One region of the Clostridium saccharobutylicum DSM 13864 genome, then DNA from elsewhere that is predicted to be linked to it. Evidence: riboswitches for the same ligand, from Rfam matches in the RefSeq annotation. Region 1 holds a riboswitch; each other region holds the start of a gene.
The links. A riboswitch is a leader RNA that binds a small molecule or an ion and turns the genes downstream of it on or off. The one in region 1 is predicted to bind cyclic di-GMP.
Positions count from the first base shown of each region.

Region 2: another riboswitch for cyclic di-GMP. It lies ahead of CLSA_RS17650 (methyl-accepting chemotaxis protein); the one in region 1 lies ahead of CLSA_RS11705 (methyl-accepting chemotaxis protein).
Region 3: another riboswitch for cyclic di-GMP. It lies ahead of CLSA_RS05165 (acyltransferase); the one in region 1 lies ahead of CLSA_RS11705 (methyl-accepting chemotaxis protein).

Region 1 covers NC_022571.1:2,735,115-2,738,408, reverse strand. Annotated here, with positions in the region: gene CLSA_RS11710 (IS3 family transposase) at 1-633, shown strand, start outside; gene CLSA_RS23450 (hypothetical protein) at 716-880, opposite strand; cyclic di-GMP riboswitch class I at 1,334-1,422, shown strand; gene CLSA_RS11705 (methyl-accepting chemotaxis protein) at 1,514-3,235, shown strand.
Region 2 covers NC_022571.1:4,021,951-4,025,244, forward strand. Annotated here, with positions in the region: gene CLSA_RS17650 (methyl-accepting chemotaxis protein) at 7-1,719, opposite strand; cyclic di-GMP riboswitch class II at 1,882-1,965, opposite strand; gene CLSA_RS17655 (response regulator transcription factor) at 2,388-3,294, opposite strand, start outside.
Region 3 covers NC_022571.1:1,177,458-1,180,751, forward strand. Annotated here, with positions in the region: gene CLSA_RS05160 (IS3 family transposase) at 1-591, shown strand, start outside; cyclic di-GMP riboswitch class I at 812-901, shown strand; gene CLSA_RS05165 (acyltransferase) at 1,121-1,855, shown strand; gene CLSA_RS05170 (methyl-accepting chemotaxis protein) at 1,903-3,294, shown strand, end outside.

The DNA.
Region 1 (3,294 bases):
AAGTGTATACAAAGAATTATGAGAAAATATAATATTGTGTGTCCAATTAGAAAGGCAAACCCTTATCGTAGAATGATGAAAGCTACTAAAGAACATACAGTTCTACCTAATACTTTGAACAGGGAATTCAAACAAGGTTTGGTCGGTAAGGTATTATTAACTGATATAGCTTATTTAACATATGGAGCATCTAATAGAGCCTATTTATCTACTATTAAAGATGCTTCTACAAATGAAATTCTCTCGTATCATCTTTCAGAAAGTCTTACATTAGATATAGCTACTGAAACTGTTAAAAAGCTGATGAGGAATCATAAAAAATTACTTGATAAAGATGTTTTTATTCATTCAGATCAAGGCGTTCATTACACTAGTCCTAGATTTCAAAAACTTCTTAAGAAATATAAAATTGGACAATCCATGTCTAGACGCGGAAACTGTTGGGACAACGCCCCGCAGGAATCATTTTTTGGACATATGAAAGATGAAATAGACTTAAAAATTTGTACAACATTTTACGAATTAGAATCAACAATTAATAATTATATGGATTACTATAATAATTACAGATACCAATGGGGACTTAAAAAGCTGGCCCCTGTTCAATATCGGGACCAGCTTTTAGCTGCCTAGCCTTTTTCAAAATGTCCTTGACATAGGGACCATTTTATTTGTATATTTCATATCATATTGGTCTATTATTTTTTTATGTGTTTTAATTACCAAATCTATTGAAGTGTTGACTTGAAACACCTTGTTGTTCTACAGACTTATGTTTTGCATTGGGATTATGATTATGGCCTTCTTCAGTTATTGGTATTTGATAATTACATTTTTCCATTCTTGCTACTTTATTATCTGGTTGACTATCCTTTGCCATGAAAATACCTCCTTACATAGTATTTATACAAAATTAGTATGTACACTAGTGCGCATAATTATCCGCTTATCTTAAAAATAACCTTATAAAATGTAGGAACCGTATGTGAGTCTAATTTCATTTTGGATAGACACATCATATAGAAATCAAGCTACAGGATAATGAATTAAATTCATATTTATCACATGTAATAATATTATTTTCTCAATTATTTTGTTTTTCTAAATTTTAATGGAGTTTTTTTATAAGTATTTTTAAATATTTTAGGGAAATAAGGAATATAATTGTATATTTTGTTCTGTGTTTTTGAATTATTTACTATGATATTCATAATTCACCATGAAAATTGTTGATTCGACTTTTGAAATATGATATTATAATTGTGATTTAAGTATAAATTTAAACTTTATTATATATTATCGCTATATCTAAAAAAATATTAAGTAAATCAAATATTGTAAATAGCAAATTCATTGAAAGATGGAGACGCAAAGCCATGAGTCTAAAGCAATAGTTGTTGCCATGATAGTCAGGTTGCCAAAAATATTAGTAGTTTATTTTATGGCAGGCAATATCTTTATTGCCTGCTTATTTTATTAACAAGTTAGTAATAATCGGTAGGGGGAAATAATAATGAAATGGTTTTATGATTTAAAAATTGCAACAAAGTTAATCTTAGGCTTTGTTACTGTAGCCTTTATTGCAGGAGTTGTAGGTGTAGTAGGTATTGTGAATATTAACAAAATTAACAATCTTGATACTGAGTTATATGAGCGTCATACTGCTACAATGCCAGATTTGATAGATATAGTAAATAACTATCGAATAGAGAGAGGAATATTAAAAGACTTATTAATCGTAAAAGATTTAAGTAAAATACAAGAGAATATAAACAGATTTAAAGCCTTAGATGATGAAATTGATACTAGTATGCAACATTTAGAAAGTAATTCGAAAGATTCTGAGGTAATTAAAAATCTAAATGACTTAAAAAAATTATTAAGTTCATTTAAACAATATAGAGATAAGGCGATAAATTTTATAACAACAAATCAGGAGCAGCAAGCAACAGAAATTTTATATACAGATATATCAGGAATAGCAGATAATTTAGACACTACTATTAGTAACTTGACAAGTCTAAAAATAAATTTAGCAAAAAATGCTTCAGATAATAATTCAGCTTCAGCAAGCAGAGCAACTATTACAATGATTGTTGTACTAACTTTTGGAGTGATTATAGCAATTGTTCTTGGGATAGTCATAGCTCGAATTATAGGCAGACCTATAAATAAAATGGTGGAGGTTGCCAATAAAATTGCTTTAGGTGATATGAGCGTTGATGTTGAAACGGACACCAAAGATGAAATAGGCAGTCTTGCAGAATCATTTAGAAGAATGATTGAGAAGAATAATGAGGTCCTAAGTAATATTAGAAGTGCGGCAGAACAAGTAGCATCTGGTTCAAAACAGATATCTTATTCAAGTATAGCACTTTCACAGGGAGCAACAGAACAGGCAAGTTCAATTGAGGAATTGACTGCATCTGTTGAAGAAATATCTTCTCAAACACACTTAAATGCTCAAAACGCTAATAAAGCAAATGAACTGACTGAAGTTGCTAAATTAAATGCTATTCAAGGTAATAATCAGATGAAAGAAATGCTTAAAGCTATGGAAGCGATAAATGATGCTGCAAGCAATATTTCAAAGGTTATTAAAGTAATTGATGATATTGCATTTCAAACCAACATACTTGCACTTAATGCTGCTGTTGAGGCTGCAAGAGCAGGACATCATGGTAAGGGATTTGCAGTTGTAGCTGAAGAAGTAAGAAATCTTGCTGCACGTTCAGCAAATGCCGCAAAGGAAACAACTTACATGATTGAGAATTCAATAAATAAGTCTGAGGGTGGGACAAAGATTGCAATAGATACGGCTAATGCTCTTAATGAAATAGTAAATGCTGTTGAAAATGTAGCAAACCTTATAAGTGATATTGCTATTGCTTCAACTGAACAGTCTACAGCTCTTGGACAAATAAATCAAGGCATTGTTGAAGTGTCGCAGGTTGTTCAAAGTAATTCAGCTACTTCAGAAGAAGGTGCTGCAGCAAGTGAAGAATTATCAAGTCAAGCTGAACTTCTTAGAGAAATGGTTAGTAATTTTAAATTAAAACAAAGTGTAAAATCATATAATACCTTAAATGAACTTAATCCAGAAGTGTTAAAAATGCTTGACGAAATGGCTGAAAAAAAGAAGTATCAAACATCTCATATTAATGAGGAATATAGAGAACCAGCAATTACAAAAACTAAAATTATATTAAGCGATAATGACTTTGGAAAATATTAATTAATATAAGTCTGTGATTGGTGTATTAAGAAAAGGAGTAGTTTAAAATTAAGAAACTA
Region 2 (3,294 bases), 1.3 Mb from region 1:
CTGAAATTACAATTTAAAATTCTGTACCATATCAGTTAGTTTTTGAGCAAGTTCTGCCTGACTTTGTGCAGATTTTGCAACATCATTAATGGCAAAAGTTACTTCATTAACGCTATTTGTTATTTCTTCAGTGCTTGTTGCTGATTCTTCTGCTGTTGCAGATACATTCTGTATAGCCTCACTTATTTGCTCAATAACGCCATTCATTTGTTTTGACGAAGATGAAATCTCTTCTGTAATGTTATTCATAAATTCTGCATCTTTTTCATATTGAGTGCCTGTGCTCTGAAGAAATTCATAGCTTGGTTTTACATTATTCTCAATAAACTTAAGTACATCTTGTCCGCTTTGTGAAAGCTGCCCAACTGCTGCTTGTACCTCTCCAACCATGCTTTGAATATCTAAAACAGCTTGTGAAGCTTGCTCAGAAAGCTTTCTTACTTCATCTGCAACTACTGCAAATCCTCTTCCTTGTTCACCAGCTCTTGCTGCCTCTATTGCAGCATTTAAAGCTAATAAATTTGTCTGCTGTGCTATACTACCAATAGAATCTGCCATGATTTTAACATCTTCTACAACTTTAACTTTTTCAATTGCTTTTAAAATATTTGAGCGATTCTGGTCATATATAACTGTACCTTCTTCTATATTTTTTGAAGCTTTAACTTTTATATCAACAGCACGCTCTTTTATCTCATTTACAGATACTTCCGAATCATTTGCTCTATTTGCAAGTTCATTTGTACTAGCACTTATTTCTTCCGTTGATGCACTTACTTCCTCAGTCGTAGCACTTAAATCTTGAACTCCCTTAGATATTTGTTCTACTGATTGATTTACTACTTCCATTTTAGATGAAACCTCTTCAACAGTTGCAGACAATTCTTCACTAGTTGCACTCATATCACTAGCACCATTCATTATTTCACTTATTAAAATTTTAATATTTTCCTTAGATTTATTTAATGCTTTAGCAACATTTCCTATTTCATCCTTTGAATCAATATTAATTGTTGCTGTAAGATTTCCCTCACCCATAGCTTCCGAAAATTCTAAAATATCTTTTAATCTTTTTGAAATTACAATAGATATAACAGTTCCCAAAATAATTGCTGCTATGATAGCTATTGCTATAATACTAATAGAGATAATTGTACTACTTTTAAAAATCGCATTGCTGCTATTATAATCATCAGCAGCCATTTTTGTAGCTAAATCTATTTCTTTATTTAATACAGCAAACATATCCACTCTAATTTTAGAAGCTTCAGGCAAAATAAAGTTAGCCCCATCATAATCTGAAATTTTCACTTTATCTATAATTTGATTATAAGAAGTTCTGTAATCAACTATTAGTTTTTCAAACTGAGCAAACTGTTTCTCATCAATTGTAGTAGTAATTGTAGTTTTATACTCTTCAGCTAACTTCTTATCTTCTTCTTCTAGTTTGTTAATATCATCAATATAACTAGAAATTTTACTGCTATTTTTAGGATCTAAAATATTCAAAACATCTGCTCTAACCGTCATAAGATTTGTTTTAATCATATTTAGATCCTTTACGCCTATTAAATCCATATTATATAAGTTTGAAACATTTGAATTAATCTTTTTCATATTTGATATGCCTACGAAACCAACACTTCCAATAAATATTACCATTATTATAAAAGCTATCAATAGCTTATATAACATTTTTAAGTTGTTAAAAATTCTCATTATATTTCCTCCACTAATTTCCATAAATTATGTTATTTATACTTTTATTAAAAATATCGTTTATTCCTTTTTCAAACCAGCAAATAACAATTTCCCATATATTCCCAATCCCTTCTCCTCTTCTCTTTATAAAAAAATATAGACCAATAGCTAGCTTATAAACTAATTATTGGCCGGTTGCACTACTAACTCCAAATTCTCAAAGTGCCCAGATAAAGAGAATTTTTCACAGTTTCCGCTTTTTATTATTTTTTCAATATTATAAAACATTCAAACTTCACATAACAAAATTGACTGCAATCCGTTATATATTAGAGCTTGTGCAGTTTTAAATACTTTTGCTCTTTTTATTTATTGAAACGTTACAAACATTATTAATATAATTGTGTTAATGGTAACCTCTTGACATTAGTTAAAATTCCCGTATAGTAATTTCAGCTACTCAATATATTATAAAAAGACAAAATTTATTATACCTTTCTTTAATTCAAAATTTAATGAAAAAAATCAACATTTTACCCAGAAAAAATTCAGTTTTAAAAAAATAAAAGCAATGTATTGCTTGAAATATACATTGCTTTTATTTAATTTATAAGAAAAAAATCAATTTTAAGAATAAATTAATCTATAAATTTATAGTTAATCTCATAACCGCTTTCACTTTTTCCTTATTTTTTTAATTTTCTATACGCTGTTGGTGACATACCTGAATACTTCTTAAATAGCCTGCTGAAATACTCCGGATCCATGTAACCCAGTTTATCTGCTATTTCATAACTTCTATCTTCAGATTCTCTAAGCATCTTTTTAGCTCGTTCCATTTTAACTTTTGTCATATAATCTAAAAGTGACATACCCGTCTTTTTCTTGAAAATTTCGCATAGATAATTCTTATTCATATCCATATAACTTGCAATTGTAGATAATGTAACTTCATTTTCTACATTATTCAAAATAAAAATGCTTACTTTATTTATTAAAACACCATAACTTTTTCCTAAATATAAATACATTATTTGTGCTTCTAAATTTTTAATACATGAAATGTATATATCACGTAATTGTTCTAAAGAAGCTACATCATGCAGATTTAAACTCTTAATGTAACTTGCATCAGCAAATTTTATAAACCAAATCATATTATTATTTATCGCTTCCAATACTTCTTCGAAAAACTCTATAATTATATGATGCATTCTTATCTTATCAAAATCACCCAAAACTAGTTTATCAAAAATAGAATAAGCCAAATTTTCTACCGTTCTGCCATTTTCAATCAATTCTAATATTTGTGTAACATCTAATGAATGGTTATATACTTTTAGTTTTTTCTCTTCCTTTTTTTCACTGATGAATAATTTAGCTCTCTCAAGTAACTTGTTAATATCATCTGCATTTACTGGTTTAATAAGATAATCAAAAGCACCTAATACCAATCCTTTTCTAGCATATTCAAATTCGCTATAGCCACTAAAAAGGACTACACAAAGTGCCAGCTTTTTTTTCATTACCTCCTCAAGTAATTCTACTCCGTCTACTATAGGCATACGGATATCAGTTATAATTAAGTCAACT
Region 3 (3,294 bases), 1.6 Mb from region 1:
ATTAACATGAAATCAGTTATAAGAAAAAAGAGAAAGTCTTATCTACAAAGTACTCCACAAATAACGGCAGAAAACAAATTAAATAGAGAATTCTATGCAAAGAAACCAAATGAAAAATGGTTAACAGATGTTACTGAGTTTAAGATACTTAATGGTCAAAAGGCTTACCTCAGTGCAATATTTGATTTATCTGATAAAAGCATTATTTCTTATGTGGTCGGTCACTCAAATAACAATCAACTTGTTTTTGATACACTTGACTTAGCAGTAATTGCTAATCCGACTGCAAAGCCACTTTTTCATAGTGATAGGGGATTTCAATATACTAATAGAACTTTCAAGGCTAAACTTGATAAGATTAATGCAACTCAAAGCATGTCACGTGTCAGTAGGTGTATCGACAACGGACCAATGGAAGGTTTTTGGGGAACTCTCAAATGCGAGATGTATTATTTGCAAAAATTTTATACTTATGAAGAATTAAGACAAGCGATTGATGATTACATAGTATTTTATAATACAAAGAGGTTACAGAAAAATTTAAAAGGTCTGACTCCAATTGAATATCGAAATCAGACCTTAGCTTCATAATTTTTTTATTTTTTCATCTGTCTACTTGACAGGGGGCAGTTCATATAATATCAACTGCTTTTTTTAATATTTATTGAGTTCTATAAAAATTGTAATTATCCTAATATGTAAAAAATATATAATTAAGTAAAAATAACAATATTATTGGAAAAATCTAATTTATTATATTGAAATTTGCCACAAAAAGTGTAATAATGTTTATTAGAAGATTAAAACTTTATAATGATAATAGTACACTTACTGAAAAGTAGGGCCACAAAGCTATGAGTCTAAGGAAAATTTTATTTTCTATGATTGTCAGGTTGCCAAAATATAGTTAAATTCATGAATTTTATATTTGTTTTAACTTTGGTGTCTATATATAATAGGCACCTTTTAATTTAAAATATACAATAATTGCACATAGGTATAAGAGATTATTTTTGGTATTATACTGTGCTTAATAGCCAATAAAATCGTATAGTTAATGATTTTGTATTGAGAGGAGGATTGATTATTTTTATTACGATTTTAATAATCAAACTAACATATGAATAAAATAAATAATTTACTGAACGAAGTGGAATGCATTGTTAATAATGGGATAACTAAAGAGGGTGTTATTAAAATCTTAAATACTTTAAAATGTTCTTTTCCGATTGAAATATTGGATGAACTTAAATTGTATGGAGATTATTTGCCTAAAAATCAAGAAATAGGTTTTTCACAAGAAAAGAGATATTTGCATTTTTTATGGGATGCATTGGATAAATCTCCGATGTGCCTTGCAGCTAATTTTTCTATTCCATTTAGAAGGATATTAGCAAACAAATTATTTAAATCATGTGGAAAGAATTTTGTGGCGGAGGAAAATGTTCGTTTTAATGTTCCAGATAACATTGAAATAGGAGATGACGTGTTTCTGAATAGGGGGGTATTTTTAGATTCAAAGGGAGGCGTAATATTAGGGGATTCAATTGTAATAACTGAGGGGGTAACAATATTTACTCATTCACATACTGAAGATGATCATGAATTAAGGACTTATGCTCCTGTAATTGTAAAGGATTATGCTAAAATATATTCGAATTCAACTATATTGCCAGGAGTTACAATTGGAAAGCAATCAATAGTAGCTGCGTGTTCTCTACTAGATAAAAATGTAGAGGATAATGCTTTAGTGGGAGGTGTGCCTGCAAAGGTTATAAGAGGAAGAAAAAATTTAGATAAGAATGAAGAAGAATTAAATCATATATGGTTTTATAATAACGAATTTCAAAAATAAAATATATACAAGTAAAATTTTTAATATTTATAAGGGGATTAGAAAATATGAAAATGTCTTTTAAATCTAAGTTTATGTTGTTAGTTTTACCATTAGTTATAGTTGGCTTATTGTCACTAACAGGAATTGCATATGTTAAATTTAACAAGATAATCGAAAAAGAAATAATGGATTCAATGTCAATGAGAACGACTGAAGCTACAGATCACATCAATACTTGGTTGACAGGAAGACTTGGGGAAGTACGTGAAACAGCTCAAAATCCTATGATGAAACGTATTTTAGAAAGTAATCCTAGTCTGGACTTAAGCAAAGATGATGAATCTACAAAATTGATAGATGAACTAAATCTATCTAGATGGCAATTTATTAAAGATACATATCCAGATCAATATGCAGCTTTACATATTGTAAATTCATTACCTAAAGATCAATGGAATAATGCTGATAGTTTAACTAAGCTTACAGCACGATATGTTAATGTAAAAGATGGACAATGTAAAACTTCTCCTTGGGCAAAGGCAGCAGTAGCAGAAGCATCAGAAAGGTTTTCTCAAAATGGTGGTGTTCCTTATGATGTTATATTAAAACCAGCATATTCTGACGCATATTCAGCTAATATGGTACTAATGCTTGCATGGCAAAAGGATGAGAATGGTAATGTTGTAGGTGGTGCCGGTGCGAGTTTAAAAATAGAAGCTATACAAAAGATAGTAGAAAATGAGAAGTATGGACAAAAGGGATATGGAATGTTATTAGCAAAGGATGGTACTTTTATTGTTCATCCAAACAAAGATTGGGCAATGAAAGAAAAGATTACTACAGTTAATGATCCTGAGCTTACAAAATTAAGTGAACTTATTGCGAGTGGTAATCCTGGAATATTCCGCTTTGGTGAAGGAAACGATAGGAAAATTGCATTTTACGCTAAGGCTCCAATAGCTGATTGGACTGTAGTTAATGTAGTTTATGAAAATGAACTTTTTGCTGCATCTAATAAGTTAATAATAATTATGTTAATAATAGCATTAGGAATTACAATTGTTTTATCATTAGCTATATACTTAGGAGCAAGTAAACTTGTTAAACCATTAACTCGTCTTAGTAATTTTGCTAATAATGTATCTACTGGAGATTTAAGTGGTTCTATAGAGGTTGAATCGCAAGATGAAATTGGAAGCCTTGCCACAGCATTTAATAATACAGTACAAGCACTGAGAAGTATATTAACGGATATAAACACGGAGTCTCAAAAGGTTAATAATCTTTCAAGTGATCTTGCAGCTTCCTGTAAAGATTCTAGTGTGGTGACAACTGAAGTTTCTAAAGCTATACAAGTTGTTGCAGAAAACACTACTCAACAAGCAAGACAAGTCGCTTTATCTACAGATAAGACTGTTGAGATGAAAGAGACAAGTGAGAATGTTACAAGTAAATGT